3 regions of the Streptomyces sp. NPDC050085 genome follow, and region 1 is predicted to be linked to each of the others. Evidence: riboswitches for the same ligand, from Rfam matches in the RefSeq annotation. Region 1 holds a riboswitch; each other region holds the start of a gene.

What was found. Region 1 has a riboswitch for thiamine pyrophosphate ahead of ACIBUY_RS30015 (thiamine ABC transporter substrate binding subunit). Riboswitches for the same ligand answer to the same signal wherever they lie in the genome.
Region 2: another riboswitch for thiamine pyrophosphate. It lies ahead of ACIBUY_RS24610 (purine-cytosine permease family protein); the one in region 1 lies ahead of ACIBUY_RS30015 (thiamine ABC transporter substrate binding subunit).
Region 3: another riboswitch for thiamine pyrophosphate. It lies ahead of thiC (phosphomethylpyrimidine synthase ThiC); the one in region 1 lies ahead of ACIBUY_RS30015 (thiamine ABC transporter substrate binding subunit).

What each region holds. Positions count from the first base shown of each region.
Region 1 is NZ_JBITJZ010000009.1:157,447-162,584, reverse strand. Features, by position in the region: gene ACIBUY_RS30025 (ABC transporter ATP-binding protein) at 1-155, opposite strand, end outside; gene ACIBUY_RS30020 (ABC transporter permease) at 155-1,879, opposite strand; gene ACIBUY_RS30015 (thiamine ABC transporter substrate binding subunit) at 1,855-2,946, opposite strand; TPP riboswitch at 3,032-3,149, opposite strand; gene rlmN (23S rRNA (adenine(2503)-C(2))-methyltransferase RlmN) at 3,173-4,279, opposite strand; gene ACIBUY_RS30005 (hypothetical protein) at 4,318-4,497, opposite strand; gene ACIBUY_RS30000 (phosphatidate cytidylyltransferase) at 4,603-5,138, opposite strand, start outside.
Region 2 is NZ_JBITJZ010000006.1:332,012-337,149, forward strand. Features, by position in the region: gene ACIBUY_RS24605 (hypothetical protein) at 1-1,366, shown strand, start outside; gene ACIBUY_RS24610 (purine-cytosine permease family protein) at 1,303-2,718, opposite strand; TPP riboswitch at 2,701-2,801, opposite strand; gene ACIBUY_RS24615 (aspartate/glutamate racemase family protein) at 2,823-3,515, shown strand; gene ACIBUY_RS24620 (hypothetical protein) at 3,546-3,923, opposite strand; gene ACIBUY_RS24625 (alanine--tRNA ligase-related protein) at 4,006-5,138, opposite strand, start outside.
Region 3 is NZ_JBITJZ010000003.1:597,233-602,370, forward strand. Features, by position in the region: gene ACIBUY_RS15170 (SsgA family sporulation/cell division regulator) at 1-434, shown strand, start outside; gene ACIBUY_RS15175 (YibE/F family protein) at 511-1,872, opposite strand; TPP riboswitch at 1,944-2,100, shown strand; gene thiC (phosphomethylpyrimidine synthase ThiC) at 2,093-3,877, shown strand; gene ACIBUY_RS15185 (hypothetical protein) at 3,982-4,848, opposite strand; gene ACIBUY_RS15190 (metallophosphoesterase) at 5,032-5,138, opposite strand, start outside.

The DNA.
Region 1 (5,138 bases):
CCGGCGACGGCCCGCAGCAGCGTCGACTTTCCGCTGCCGCTCGGCCCGAGGACGCACACGATCTCGTGCTCGGCGACCTCCAGGTCCACCGTGTCGAGCACGGCGCGCCCACCGAACCGTACGGTCGCGTCGTCCAGGGTCAGCAGGGCCGTCATCAGAACTCCCCGGTCGAGGCCTTGGCAGGCCGCATGCGTTCCAGCAGCAACAGCGAGACCGCGCAGACGAGCATCAGCACGGTCGAAAGGGCCATCGCCTGCCCGTAGTTGAGGTCACCGGCCCGGCCGAGGAGCCGCGCCACGGCCACCGGCAGGGTCGGGTTGTCGGGCCGCGCGATGAACACGGTGGCCCCGAACTCGCCGAGGGACACGGCGAAGGCGAACCCGGCCGCGATCAGCAGCGCCCGTCGCACCATGGGCAGATCGACCTCGCGCCACGCCCGCAGCGGGGAGGCCCCGAGCACGGCCGCGGCCTCGCGCAGGCGTCCGTCGACCGCCCGCAGGACGGGCAGCATGGTGCGTACGACGAAGGGCACGCCGACCAGTGCCTGGGCGAGCGGGACCAGGATCCAGGAGGCCCGCAGGTCGAGCGGCGGCTTGTCGAGCGTGATGAGGAACCCGAAGCCGACGGTCACGGCGGACACCCCGAGCGGCAGCATCAGGAGCGCGTCGAACCCGCGCACCAGGCGTCCGGCCCGCCGGGTGAGGGCGGCCGCGGCGAGCCCGCCGATGACGAGCGCGATGGCGGTGGCGGCGAGGGCGTACTCGAGCGAGTTCCAGATGGCGTCGACGGGCGGGACGAGGAAGGTGCCGCCGTCGGCGTTCCCGAGCGCCCGGTAGTACGCGAACCCGACACCGCCCGGCGTGTCCAGCGACCGCTGCACCAGCACCCCAAGGGGCAGCAGGATCAGCACGGCCACGGTCGCCAACACCCCGGCGAGCAGGGTCCGTTGAGCGGCCCCGCGCGGCCGCCGCGCGGTGTGCGCGGCGTCGACGAGCCGCAGCGTGCTCTCCCGCCGCCGCACGCTCCACGCATGCACGGCGAGGATGAGTCCGACGGCCGCGAACTGCACGATCGTCAGCACGGCGGCGGTCGACAGGTCGAAGATCTCGGCGGTCTGCCGGTAGATCTCCACCTCGAGGGTCGAGAAGCCGGGCCCGCCGAGGATCTGCACGACGCCGAACGAGGTGAAGGTGAACAGGAAGACCATGAGCGCGGCTGCCGCCACGGCCGGCCCGAGAGCGGGCAGCGTCACCTTCCGCCACGCCGCGAGCCGCGAGGCGCCGAGCATCCGCGCGGCCTCCTCCTGCCGCGGATCGAGCTGCCCCCACAGGCCGCCCACGGTCCGTACGACGACGGCGTAGTTGAAGAAGACGTGCGCGGCGAGGATCGCCCACACCGTGGTGTCGAGCCGCACCCCCCACAGGTCGTCGAGCAGCCCTCCCCTGCCGACCAGCGCCAGGAAGGCGGAGCCCACGACGACGGTCGGCAGCACGAACGGCACGGTCACGACGGCGCGCAGCACCTGCTTGCCGGGAAAGTCGAGCCGGGCGAAGACGTAGGCGCCCGGCAGCGCGATCAGCAGCGTCAGGGCAGTCGACGCGAGCGCCTGCCACACGGTGAACCACAGCACGTGCCGGATGTCCGACTGCCCGAGCACGTCCGCGATGCGCCCCACCTGCCAGTCCCCGCCCACGTACAGACCGCGCCGCACGATCGCGACGACCGGGTACGCGAAGAAGACGGCGAAGAACACGACGGGCACGGCCATCAGGCCGAGCCGCGCCGCGTTCCCCGTACGCACCCGGGGCACGTCCCAGGTCCTGGCGGTCTTGGCGGTCTTGGCGGTCTTGGCGGTCACTTCCTGACGATCGAGGTCCACGACTTGACCCAGTCGTCACGGTTGTCCGCGATCTTGCGGGGGCTCATGGTTTCGGGGCTGTCGACCTTCACCGCGTACTTCTTGTAATCGGCGGGCGCGACGGCACTCTTGGTCACGGGGTCCACGAACATGTTGAGCGGCATGTCCTGCTGGAACTCCTTGGAGATCAGGAAGTCGACGAACGCCCGGGCGCCCTTCTCGTTCTTCGCCCCGTCGAGCACGCCCGCGAACTCGACCTGCCGGAAGCAGGTGCCGGTCGCGACACCGACCGGCGACGTGGCCGGCTGCGGGTCCGAGTAGATCGCCTCGGCGGGCGGCGAGGACGCGTACGACACGACGAGCGGCCGCTCTCCCCCGGCCTTCTTGCCGCCGGCGCTGCCGCTGAACTCCTCGTTGTAGGCCTGGTCCCAGCCGGAGACGACCTTCACGCCGTTGTCGACGAGCTTGTTCCAGTACGCCTGCCAGCCGTCGTCCCCGTAGCTCGCGGCCGAGCCGAGCAGGAAGCCGAGGCCCGGCGACGACGTGGCGGCGTCCTCGGTGACGAGCAGGTTCTTGTACGCGGGCTTGGCGAGATCGGCGAAGGACGCCGGCGGAGTCAGCTTGTGCTCCGCGAAATACTTCTTGTCGTAGTTGACGCAGATGTCGCCGGTGTCGACGGGAGTGACACGATCCTTCCCGGCATCGAGCCGGTACCGGCTCTCGACGTCCTCCAGGCCCTTGGCCTTGTAGGAAGCGAAGATCCCGTTGTCGAGGGCCCGCGACAGCAGGGTGTTGTCGACGCCGAAGAAGACGTCGCCCTGCGGATTGCCCTTGGACAGGATCGCCTTGTTGACGGCCTGCCCGGCGTCGCCGTCCTCCAGGACCTTCACCTGGTAGCCGGACTTCTTCTCGAAGTCCTTCAGTACGTTCTTGGAGACGGCCCACGAGTCGTGGCTGACGAGGGTCACGGTCTTGGAGTCGGACCCGCCCGACCCGCTGGACTGCGACCCGCACGCGGACAGCACGACGAGCCCGAGCCCCACGGCAACAGCTGTGTACGTCGTCGTTGCCTTCGTCTTCTTGCTCACTGGTTTTCCTCCTGGGGGTGACCAGGAAGAGACGCGGCCCTGCCCGGAAGCCTTGTCTCCAAAGCTTCCGGGCAGGGCGCAACAGCTTGAGTGGTGTCCGAACTTCCTACCCAGAATGACCTGGGCAAGGTTCAGAGGGTCTGCGGCCCGCCCCTGTATGGCTGCCGCACTCTCAGCGCTGTGGCGCTCCCCTGTCGGAATATGCAGATGTACTTACGCCGTAAGGCTACCGCTCGGTCGCGGCGAGCTGACCACACGCCCCGTCGATCTCCTGGCCACGGGTGTCCCGGATGGTCACCGGCACCCCGTGCGCGGCGATGGCCTCGACGAACGCCTTCTCGTCCTCGGGCCGCGACGCGGTCCACTTCGACCCAGGAGTCGGATTCAGCGGAATCAGGTTCACATGGACCGGCTTGCCGCGGAGCAGCCGCCCGAGCCGGTCACCGCGCCACGCCTGATCGTTGATGTCGCGGATCAGCGCGTACTCGATGGACAGCCGGCGACCGGACTTGGCCGCGTACTCCCATCCGGCGTCCAGCACCTCCCGCACCTTCCACCGCGTGTTGACGGGTACGAGGGTGTCGCGCAGCTCGTCGTCCGGGGCGTGCAGCGAGATGGCGAGGCGGCACTTGAAGCCCTCGTCGGAGAACCGGTGGATGGCGGGCACGAGGCCCACGGTCGACACGGTGATGCCGCGCTGGCTGAGCCCGAGACCGTCCGGCTCGGGATCGGTGAGCGCGCGGATCGACTGGACGACCCGCTTGTAGTTGGCGAGCGGCTCGCCCATGCCCATGAAGACGATGTTGCTGAGCCGGGCAGGCCCACCCGGGATCTCGCCGTCCCGCAGGGCCCGCATCCCGTCGACGATCTGATGCACGATCTCACCGGTCGACAGATTCCGGTCGAGACCGGCCTGCCCGGTGGCGCAGAACGGACAGTTCATCCCGCATCCGGCCTGGGAGCTGATGCACATGGTGACCCGGTCCGGGTACCGCATCAGCACGGACTCGACGAGCGTCCCGTCGAACAGCCGCCACAGGGTCTTGCGGGTGGTGTCCTGGTCGGTCGACAGATGCCGCACGACGGTCATCAGCTCGGGCAGCAGCGCTTCGCGCAGCTTCTCCCGCGACCCGGCCGGGATGTCGGTCCACTCCGCCGGATCGTGCGCGTACCGCGCGAAGTAGTGCTGCGACAGCTGCTTGGCGCGGAACGGCTTCTCGCCGATCGCGGCAACAGCTTCTTTCCGCTCGGCGGGCGTCAAGTCGGCAAGGTGCCGCGGCGGCTTCTTGGCTCCGCGCGGGGCGACGAATGTGAGTTCTCCGGGCTTAGGCATGGCCGTACCAGTGTCGCACGCCCCGGATCAGCCGCAGCTCAGTCCAGGATCGCCCCGATCACGCCGACGACCCGCGACCCGTACGTCTTCCAACGGTGTCCCGTCCGGCAGTACAGCCGCGGTTTGCGCCGCCCCTCCTGGTCGATCAACGCGTCGCACCACTTGCAGGGCATGTCGCCGCTGTAGGTGCCGTCCTTCTCGAGTCGAGCCCTCCCCATGGACTGGACCTTATGCCGACGAGCCCCCACCCGGCGGGCGAGGGCTCGTACCAGATCGGCAACAGGATCCGGAGGACCCGGTTCAGCTCGATGCGACGGCCGGGGTCAGCTCGATCCGACGAAGAGCACCAGGAGCAGCCACACCACAGGCGCCGTCGGCAGCAGCGAGTCGAGCCGGTCCATGATCCCGCCGTGGCCGGGCAGCAGCGTGCCCATGTCCTTGATGCCGAGGTCCCGCTTGATCATGGATTCGCCGAGGTCGCCGAGCGTGGCGCTGGCGGCGACGCAGGCGCCCATGACCAGGCCCTGCCACCACGTGCCGTCGTCGATCAGGAACTGCATGCACAGCACGCCCGCCACCATCGCGAACGACACCGCTCCGAGCAGGCCCTCGCGGGTCTTGCCGGGGCTGATGCGCGGCGCGAGCTTGTGCTTGCCGAAGCGCCAGCCGATCGCGTACGCCCCGGTGTCGCTGACCACGGTGAGGATCAGGAACGTCAGGACGCGCCAGGCCCCGTCGTCCGCGGTGAGCATCATCGCCACGAACGTCGCGAGGAAGGGGACGTAGAAGGCGGCGAAGACACCGGCCGTGACGTCCTTCAGATAGCCCTCGGGCGGCTCGGTCATGCGCCACACCAGGA
Region 2 (5,138 bases), on a different contig from region 1:
GGCGGGTGCCGTCGCGGGCGCTGTCGGCGTCGCGCTGATCGCCGCTCCGGCCTGGGACTTCCTCCAACCGGAGTGGCTGGCCGCGGTGTTGGCCACGGCGGCCGTCGGCGCCGCGCTCACCGCGCGCGGCCGGTTCCTTGGCGCGGCACCGGCCGGGCTGCTGCTCGCCCTGGCGGTGCTGATGAAGTACACCACCGCGCCGACCGCGCTGCTGGGCCTCGGCGTGGTCGCGGTCCTGGACCGGCGCCGCGCCCTGGCCGCTGCCGCCTGGGCCCTGGTCGCCACCCCTGCCGGGCCGGCCCTGGCGACGTACGTGGAGCCGCGGGAGTGGCGCTGGCTGCGGGAGTTCTCCGCGCTCAATCCGGAGAGTGTGATGCGTACGGGCTTCGGGTCCGGGCAGGTGCGTTCGCTGGTGCTCGTCCTGGCGAACGAGGCCCTGCTCGTGCCCGTCGTGGCCCTGTTGCCGGTCAGCGTCGTGGTGCTGATGCGCACCGCCGGGACGCCGCGTGCCGCCCGGGCCTGGCCGCTGCTCGTCGGCGCGGGCCTGGCCGGTGTGGTCGCGGCGCTCGTCGTCCAAGGGCAGTACTTCCTCTACCACTTGGCCGCAGTGGTTCCGCTCGCGGCCGCCCTGTGGGCCCTGGCCGTCGTCCGGCACGGTGTGCGCGCCGGGCGTCCGGTGCTGCCGCTGCTACTGGCCACGGCCGGGCTCGGGGTGGCCGCCCCGCTCACGGCGGCGCGGCCGCTCGCCTGGCGCACGTCCCACGGGATCCCGGTCGATGCCGCCCTGTGCGCGGTCGTGGCCGGGACGGCGCTGTGGCTCGTGGTCGTCCGTCCGCGCGGCGTCCGGAGCGCCCCTCCCCTGCTGTCCCGCGCGGCCGTCCCGGTCGCGGTGTTCGCGCTGGCGGCCGCCGTGCCCGCGTGGCCGACCGCGCCGTACTCGTTCGACGTCCGGCACGCCGGGTACACCGCGCTCTCTCGCCTGCACGCCCGCGAGAGCCTGGAGCCCCAACTGGCCGCGCTGCGGGCCGGGATCGGCGCCCGCACCCCGGTCGTGTACCTGGCCTTCGGCGACATCGGCTACCAGCTCGGCAACCCGACGCACTGCCGCTACCCGTCGCCCGTCTTCCTCCAGCGCACGTCCTACGACCGGGCCGTGACGCGCCTGACGAGCTTCCGCGAGAACCTGCGCTGTCTGGACGATCCGGCCGCGCGCTACGCGGTGATCGACCCGGCCTGGTTCCGCATCCGGTCCGTCGCGCCCGCCGTCACCCGCGCCCTGGACAGGGCCTTCGACTGCCGCCCTCAGGTCCGGCTCGACGCGGCGGGGCTCCGCGTCTGTCCGCGGCGCAGCCTGAACGGCGCGTAGAGGACGAGCCCGGTGACGAAGGCGACGTAGTAGCCGAGGTCGGCGCCGTGCAGCGCTTCGGCGACGGGTCCCACGTACAGGGCGGTGTTCATGAAGGGAACGGTGGCGGCGAAGGCCGCGAGGAACGCCGTCAGGGCGGGCAACACCGGCTGCGCATGGGCCTGTTCGGCCGCGAGGTCGACGGGGGCGCCGCCGCGTGCGCGGGTGCGGGCCAGCCAGTCCACGACGACGACCGCGACGAAGCCGGGGATCCAGTAGCCGACGAACAGCAGCACGTTCTGGAAGCGGGCCGCGGTGTCGGCGGCGTGCATCCACAGCACCAGCGGGAATCCGAGGAGCGCGGCGAGTGCGGCGGCGAGCGGGCGCGGCACGCGGGCGCCGACGACCTGGAGCGCGAGCGAGCCGCTGTAGTCGTTCATGGCGTTGCTGCACAGCGCGGCCAGCGCCACGGCGAGCAGTCCGAGCGAGCCGATCACGCCGCCGCCGAGCAGGGTGTCGACGCCCTGGGCGGTCTGGTCGGTGAAGACGGAGGCGCCCCACAGGCCGAGCGCCTCCACGGCGGTGAAGGAGACGACGATGCCGCACAGGGTGTACCAGAACATGCGGGCCGAGGACGTGGTGCGCGGCAGGTAGCGGCTGAAGTCGCTGGCGTACGGCGCCCAGGACACAGACAGGCTGAACGCGATGGTGGCGGTCAGGACGAACGCCCCGACGCGGTCGGCGCCGTGCGCGGACCCGTGCCCGGCAGGCGTGACGCCGGCGTGCGCGAGGCGCACCGCGAGCGCGCAGAACGCGACGGCGAGCACGGCGGTCATCCCCTTCTGCAGGCGGTGGATCGCCTCGTAGCCGAGCGCGCCGAACGCCCCTTGGGCGGCCATCATCACGAGGGCCCCCAGCCAGAACGGCCAGCCGCACAGCCGGGCGAGGGCGTCGCCGCCGAACAGGCCGATCAGCGCGTCCCAGGCGATGGACGACAGCCACTGAAGGGCGCCGGGAACGACGACGGCGCGCCCGAACGCGAGCCGGGCGAGCGGCAGTTGGCCGGCGCCGGTGCGCGGGCCCCACGTCCCCAGGTAGGCGGTGGGCACGGCGCCGATGACGGTGCCCGCGAGCACGGCGGCGAGTGCCGTCGCGAAGTCGAGGCCGAGGGCGATGCCGACGGTCCCGGTGAAGACGCCGCTCATGGTGAGGTTCGGGGCGAACCAGACGGTGAACAGCCGTCCGGCACCGCCGTACCGGTCGCTCTCGCAGACCGGTGCTATGCCGCGTGCCTCGGGGCGCCAGTCCCCCGGCGCGGCCGACCGGCCCGCCTCGAAGGCCGTGGAAACGTGCGGTATCGACATCGCTGACATCCCTCCGCCAGTGCTAACTGGTTCAGGTTCTACGGGTGTGATCTCAGCCCCGTCGCATGTGCGGGGCACCCCGTGTCGGGCAGTACGGGTGCGAACATTAGCCGATGAGAACCATCGGGTTGATCGGCGGGATGAGCTGGGAGTCGACGGCGGAGTACTACCGCCTCCTCAACGAGCTGACGCGGGACCGTCTCGGCGGGCTGCACTCGGCGCGCTGCGTCGTCTACTCCGTCGACTTCGCGGAGATCGAGCGGCTGCAGGTCGAGGGCGACTGGGAGCAGGCGGGCCGGATCCTCGCCGAGGCCGCGCGACGCCTGGAGGCGGCGGGCGCCGATCTGCTGCTCCTGTGCACGAACACGATGCACAAGGTCGCCGACCAGGTGCAGGCCGCCACCGCCGTGCCGCTGATCCATCTCGCCGACGCGACCGCCGACGCCGTACGCGCGGCGGGGGTGAAGCGGGTCGGGCTGCTGGGCACGGCGTTCACGATGGAGCAGGACTTCTACCGCGGCCGGCTCGCGCGGGGCGGCCTGGACGTCCGCGTCCCGGACGACGCGGGGCGGGCACTCGTCCACCGCGTGATCTACGAGGAGTTGTGCCTCGGTGTCGTACGGGACGCGTCGCGCGCCGCGTACCAGGAGGTCATCGCCGATCTGGTCGCGTCCGGCGCCGAGGGGATCGTCCTCGGCTGCACCGAGATCGAGCTGCTGATCGGCGCCGGGGACAGCCCGGTCCCGGTCTTCCCCACCGCGCGGCTGCATGCGGAGGCGGCGGTTCGGGCAGCGCTGGACGACTGACGGGCTCCCAGTTCGAAGACCGGCCCCCGGTCAGGCCGGGGCCTGGGACGCGCGGGCCAGGCAGGCGCCGATCGCGTGTGCGGCCACGTCGTGGAGGCCGCCGGTGACGTCGCCCGCCCCGGCAGTGGTCAGGGCGGGCCGGGCGGCGGCTCCCGCGACGACCGCGAGGACCCCGTCGGCCGGCAGCGCCCGCGAGGCGGTCTCCACGAACTGCCGGGCGGCGCCGGGCCCGCAGCGTCCTACGGCGCCGAAGTCCACGACGTAGGCCCGCTGTCCGGTTGCGCCCATGCGCTTCAGCAGGTCGCCGAGCTCGGTCGCGGCGCTGCTGCCGAACTCGCCGACGACGTCCACGACCAGGACGCCGCCGTCCTCCCAGCGCGCCGGGAAACGCGTCCGTGCTGGCTCCATGGTCAACCCCTCGGCCGTGAGCCGCCCACGCGTCGCAGCTCGTACGCGCTGCGCCTACCCCGTCACGGGCGGCCCACTCCGGTCAGTTGTCGCCCCGCAGACTCACGACGAGGTCCCGTGGCAGTCCGTGCGTGTCGTGGAGGTAGTGGAAGTCCTCCTCGTCGAGGGGGCCGCGGAACCGGGGGCGGTCGAGGATCCGCCGGCCGCGCTGCAGCAGCTCGCCGAAGCGGCGCTCCTCGTCGAGCAGGACGCGGCGCACCTCGTCCGGGTCGGCCGACTGCCGGAAGTGGTCCAGGGTGTGCCGCACCAACTCCTGGGGCAGGTCGGTGAGTTGGCGGGTCGGGTCGTCGCGCCACAGCGTGGTGAGGACGCGCCGCATCAGGCGGCGCAGCACGTAGGCGCGGCCGGTGTTGCCGGGGCGCACGCCGTCCCCGGTCACCACGACGGCCGACCGCAGGTGGTCGCTGACCAGGCGCAGCGACGGCTCGTCGAGGTGCCACAGTCCGGGCAGGCGCTCTCGCCAGGGGGTGAACACGTCGCATTCGAAGACCGAGTCGACGCCCTGGAGCAGGGCGAGGAGTCGCTCGAGGCCGAGCCCGGTGTCGATGTTGCGCTGCGGCAGGGGCACCAACGTGCCGTCGCCCAGGCGTCGGTGACGCATCATCACGTGGTTCCAGACCTCGACCCAGCGGTCGTCGCGGGTGGGTGTCGACTGCGGCGGGGTGTCGCCGGTCCACACGAAGATCTCCGAGTCGGGTCCGCAGGGGCCGGTCGGGCCGTTGGACCACCAGTTGTCCTCGACGGTCCGCTCGACGGGGACGCCGCGCCGCTGCCACACCTCCAACGAGGCGGTGTCGAGGCCGACTTGGCCGTCGCCGCCGAAGACGGTGGCGTGGATCAGGTCCGGGTCGACGCCGAGCCCCTCCGTGAGCAGGTCGTATCCCCATTCCAGGCTCCGGGGTCCCTCGTAGTCGCCGAGCGACCAGGTGCCGAGCATCTCGAACACGGTCAGATGGGTGGCATCGCCGACCTCCTCCAGGTCGGTGGTGCGCAGGCAGCGCTGGACGTTCACCAGGCGCTGCCCGAGCGGATGCTGCCGTCCCTCCAGGTACGGGGTGAGGGGGTGCATGCCCGAGGTGGTGAACAGGACCGGGTCGCCGGGCGGCGGCAGCAGGGTCGAGCCGGTGATGCGACGGTGGCCGCGTTCCTCGTAGT
Region 3 (5,138 bases), on a different contig from region 1:
TCATGATGAGCTTTCTCGTCTCCGAGGAGCTCTCGTTCCGCATTCCGGTGGAGCTCCGGTACGAGGCCGGGGATCCGTACGCCGTGCGCCTGACCTTCCATCTTCCCGGAGACGCGCCCGTGACCTGGGCGTTCGGCCGGGAACTCCTCGTCGACGGGGTCAACGGAGCAGCGGGCGACGGCGATGTGCGGATCTCTCCGGTGGAGCGTGCCGGGGGCGGCGGGACCGGCGAGCTGCCGGGTGAGGTGCACATCCGGCTCCAAGTGGGCAGCGATCAGGCGCTGTTCCGGGCCGGGGTGGCGCCTCTGATCGCGTTCCTCGACCGTACGGACAAGCTCGTCCCGCTCGGCCAGGAGCAGGCCCTGGCCGACTTCGAGGCCGAACTCGACGAGGCCCTCGACAAGATCCTCGCCGAGGAGCAGAGCGCGGGCTGACCGGGGCCGGCCGGGTCCGGCGCCCGACCGACGTAACGCTTCGGCAGCGCGGTGCACCCGAGCAGCTCCGCGCCGTTCAGCGCTTGCGTCGTCGGCCCCTGCCGGCACGTACGGAAGCGGCCTGGGCGGGCTCCTGCGCCCCCGGCCGGTCGGCGGAGACCACCAGCGCGGCAAGAGCGGTGGTCACCGGCACCGAGGCCACCAGGCCGATCGAGCCGACCAGCGTGCGCACGATCTCCTCCGCCACCAGCTCGCTGTTGGCGACGTCGACCACGCTGGACTGCGCGATCGAGAAGAGCAGCAGCAGCGGCAGCGCCGCGCCCGCGTACGCAAGGACCAGGGTGTTCACGACGGACGCGATGTGGTCGCGGCCGATCCGGATGCCTGCCCGGTACAGGCCGCGCCAGCCCATCGTGGGGTTGGCCTCGTGCAGTTCCCAGACCGCCGACGTCTGGGTGACCGTCACGTCGTCGAGCACGCCGAGCGAGCCGATGATGACGCCCGCGAGCAGCAGGCCGCTCATGTCGATGTCCGGGTACAGGCCGTGGATCAGGCCCGTGTTGTCGTCCGTGTTGCCGGTCAGTGCGGCCCAGCCGATGAACAACGAGCCCAACAGGCCGATGAGCAGCAGCGATACGAGGGTGCCGAGCACGGCGACGGACGTACGGGCGGTCAGCCCGTGGCACATGTAGAGCGCGATCAGCATGATGGCGCTCGCCCCGACGACCGCGACCACCAAGGGATTTGAGCCCTGGAGGATCGCGGGCAGGATGAAGAAGGTCAGCACCATGAAGCTCACCGCGAGGGCGACCAGCGCCATCACGCCCCGCAGCCGGCCCACCACGACCACGGCCAGGGCGAAGATTCCGGCCAGCAGGGCCATGGGGATCTTGCGGTTCACGTCGGTGACCGAGTACTGCAGGTTCGCCGGGGCGTCGGGCGCGTAGGCGACGATCACCTTCTGGCCCTCGTGCAGCTGCCGGGGCGAGTCCGGCTGGACGACCTCCTTGAACGTACGGCCCTTGTCCTTGCCGGTGTCCACCCTGATCGTCGCGTTCTCGCAGGTACCGGCGGCCTGTTGCTGGGCGGACGAGCCCTCGGCCGTGGAGGTGTCGCCGGTCGGGGTGTCCCCCGAGGCGTTCACGGACGAGCAGGAGACCTTCTCGACCTTGGTCACCGTTGCCTGCTGCGTCTGCCGGTCGAAGCCGACCCCGGTGCGCTGGTGCGCGGGGGCGCCGCCGGGCCACAGCACCGCGAGGCCCACGACGACCGCCACGGAGAAGGGAATCAGGACCGCTGCGATGACCTTGCGCAGGTGCTTGGAGACCGGCGCGGCAGGGCCGTGGCTGTGGGAGTGGCCGCCGTGCCCTATGCCCGACGGGCCCGGCCCGTGCGGCGGTTCGGACGGCGGGGGCGGGGGCTGCTGCGTGGTGGTCACCGCCCGATCATCGCAAGAACGGTAGGGGCCCTCTGTTCAACGCGTCCGACATGACGCTAGCGTGGAGGCACCTTTGCACACGCGGGAGCTCGGAGCACCGGGCTGAGAGGGCGCTGACCTTCGTACCGAGGCGTGTTTCACGTGAAACACGCAGGACGAGGACGGCTGCGTCGACCGCCGAACCTGTTACCGGGTAATGCCGGCGTAGGGAGTAGGTCTCATGACCACAACGGACGCACGCACGCCTGCCTCCAACCAGGGCGACAGCTCTGACGAGGCCGGGAAGTCCATCGGCTGGCACAAGGGATACGTCGAGGGCTCGCGCCCCGACCTCCAGGTGCCGGTCCGTCAGGTGCATCTCACCAACGGGCAGTCGGTGACCCTGTACGACACCTCCGGCCCGTACACCGATCCGAACGTCGACACCGATGTCCGCAGGGGCCTCGCGCCCCTCCGTGAGAACTGGATCATCGCCCGCGGTGACACCGAGGAGTACGCGGGACGCCCCGTCCGCCCCGAGGACGACGGCATCAAGCACACGTCGCCGCGCGGCGGTCTGCGCAACCTCGACGCGGTCTTCCCGGGCCGCCCGCGACAGCCCCGCCGGGGCCGTGACGGCCAGGCCGTGACCCAACTCGCGTACGCACGAAGGGGCGAGATCACCCCGGAGATGGAGTACGTGGCGATCCGGGAGAACGTCGCGCCCGAGGTCGTACGCGAAGAGATCGCGGCGGGCCGGGCCGTCCTGCCCGCCAACGTGAACCACCCGGAGATCGAGCCGATGATCATCGGCAAGCGGTTCCTGGTGAAGGTCAACGCCAACATCGGCAATTCCGCGGTCACTTCGTCCATCGAGGAGGAGGTGGAGAAGATGACGTGGGCGACCCGCTGGGGCGCCGACACCGTCATGGACCTCTCCACCGGCCGCAACATCCACACCACGCGCGAGTGGGTACTGCGCAACTCCCCCGTCCCCATCGGTACCGTGCCGCTCTACCAGGCCCTCGAAAAGGTCGACGGCAAGGCCGAGGAACTGACCTGGGAGATCTACAAGGACACGGTCATCGAGCAGGCCGAGCAGGGCGTCGACTACATGACGGTCCACGCCGGCGTCCGCCTCCCGTACGTGCCGCTGACCGCCAACCGCAAGACCGGCATCGTCTCGCGCGGCGGCTCGATCATGGCCGCCTGGTGCCTCGCGCACCACAAGGAGAGCTTCCTCTACGAGAACTTCGAGGAGCTCTGCGAGATCCTCGCGGCGTACGACGTCACGTACTCGCTCGGCGACGGCCTGCGCCCCGGCTCCATCGCGGACGCCAACGACGAGGCCCAGTTCGCGGAGTTGCGCACGCTCGGCGAGCTCAACTCCATCGCCAAGCGGCACAACGTACAGACGATGATCGAGGGCCCGGGACACGTCCCGATGCACAAGATCAAGGAGAACATCGACCTCCAGCAGGAGATCTGCGAGGAGGCGCCGTTCTACACGCTCGGCCCGCTGACCACCGATGTCGCCCCGGCGTACGACCACATCACGTCCGGGATCGGCGCCGCGATGATCGCCTGGTGGGGCACGGCGATGCTCTGCTACGTCACGCCCAAGGAGCACCTGGGCCTGCCGAACCGGGACGACGTGAAGACCGGCGTCATCACGTACAAGATCGCGGCGCACGCGGCGGACCTCGCCAAGGGGCACCCGGGCGCGCAGGAGTGGGACGACGCGCTGAGCGACGCCCGCTTCGAGTTCCGCTGGGAGGACCAGTTCAACCTGGCCCTCGACCCGGACACCGCCCGGGAGTTCCACGACGAGACGCTGCCGGCCGAGCCCGCGAAGACCGCGCACTTCTGCTCGATGTGCGGCCCGAAGTTCTGCAGCATGAAGATCTCGCAGGACATCCGGCGCGAGCACGGCTCGACGAAGGCGGAGGTCGAGGCGGGGATGGAGCAGAAGTCGAAGGAGTTCGCCGACGCGGGCAACCGTGTCTATCTGCCGATCGCCAACTAGATCTCCCGCTGATCGACGTACGGGCATGACTGAGGGCTCGGGGTTTCGTGCACATCGCCCCGAGCCGTTAGCCGTGGTCACGGCCCCGTGCACCCGTCGGAGGGTCAGTCCGGCTGGTGTTCGGGGCCGCCGAAGTCCGGGCTGGAGAAGTCCGGGCTGGAGAAGCCGGCCCGCTGTCCCGTGGCGGTGCCGCCGCCGTCGGGGCTGCTGAACCCCGGCCTGTTGTAGCCGAGCTGCGGCATGCGGCTGGTCGAGCCGCCGCCCCGGCCGCCGGCGAGCGGCGCAGGGCCGCCCGCCGGGGGATCCGCCAGGGCGTTCCGCAGGAACGGCAGGATGCCGCGCTCGAGCAGGGCCTTGCTCCAGGCTTCCCTGGCGCGGGCCACCTCTTCGCTCTCCACGCCGTGGGCGCTGGCCTGGAGCGAGGTCGACCCGTTGCGCAGGGCCGTCAGGAGCAGGCACACCGCCGCGACGAGGATGCCCACCGCGGTGAGCGCGCCGAAGACCCAGCCGGCCGCGAGGAGCGTGTCGGCGAAGTCCGGCGGCGGGTTGAGCATCTTCAGGATGTAGCCGACCAGCAGGAAGATCGCGGCGGCCGTCCCGGCGAGCACCGGGGCGAGCACGACGGCGACCGCGGCGACGCCGGGCCCCGTGGTCTCCGCGACCAGGCCGATCGTGTTGCTGCCGGACTCGGCCGGTCCGGCGGCGCCTCCTTCGCGTAGCGAACGGACGGGCCGCGGGGAGGTACGCAGCTCCTCGCGGACCTGGACGTAGTGCTGGTACTCGGTGGCTGCCGCGGTGGTGATCAGTGCCGCGGCGTTGAGCGCCATGGTGCGCAGCTGTTCGGGGTTGAGCCGCTGGCCCACTGCGGCGAGATCAGGGCGGTTCGGTGCGGTACGCAGCGCCTCATCGAGGATCCGCTCGAACTCGGGGCGGTCCTCGTTCAGCAAATGCGGAGCGCTGTTCATGTGCATCCCCCGATGCTCCGTAGGGCTTGGTGGCCCGCATGGTTACGAGCCGTCGGGCAGAAACGGAGGGGAGCCTGCTACGGATAAGCCGATGGTAGAGCTGTCACGGCGCGTGGTGACAGGGGGTTTCCGGAAATTGGCCTTGCGGCCAGCCGAATCCTCCGTTTACCACGCCTGCCCGATCAACTCTCAGATATCCATGGGCAGTTGCTGGACCAGCAGCTTTCCGGCCATGGTCACGCCGCCGTCCATGGCGATGGCCAGGCCGCCCGCGTACACATGAGGACCCTCGACGA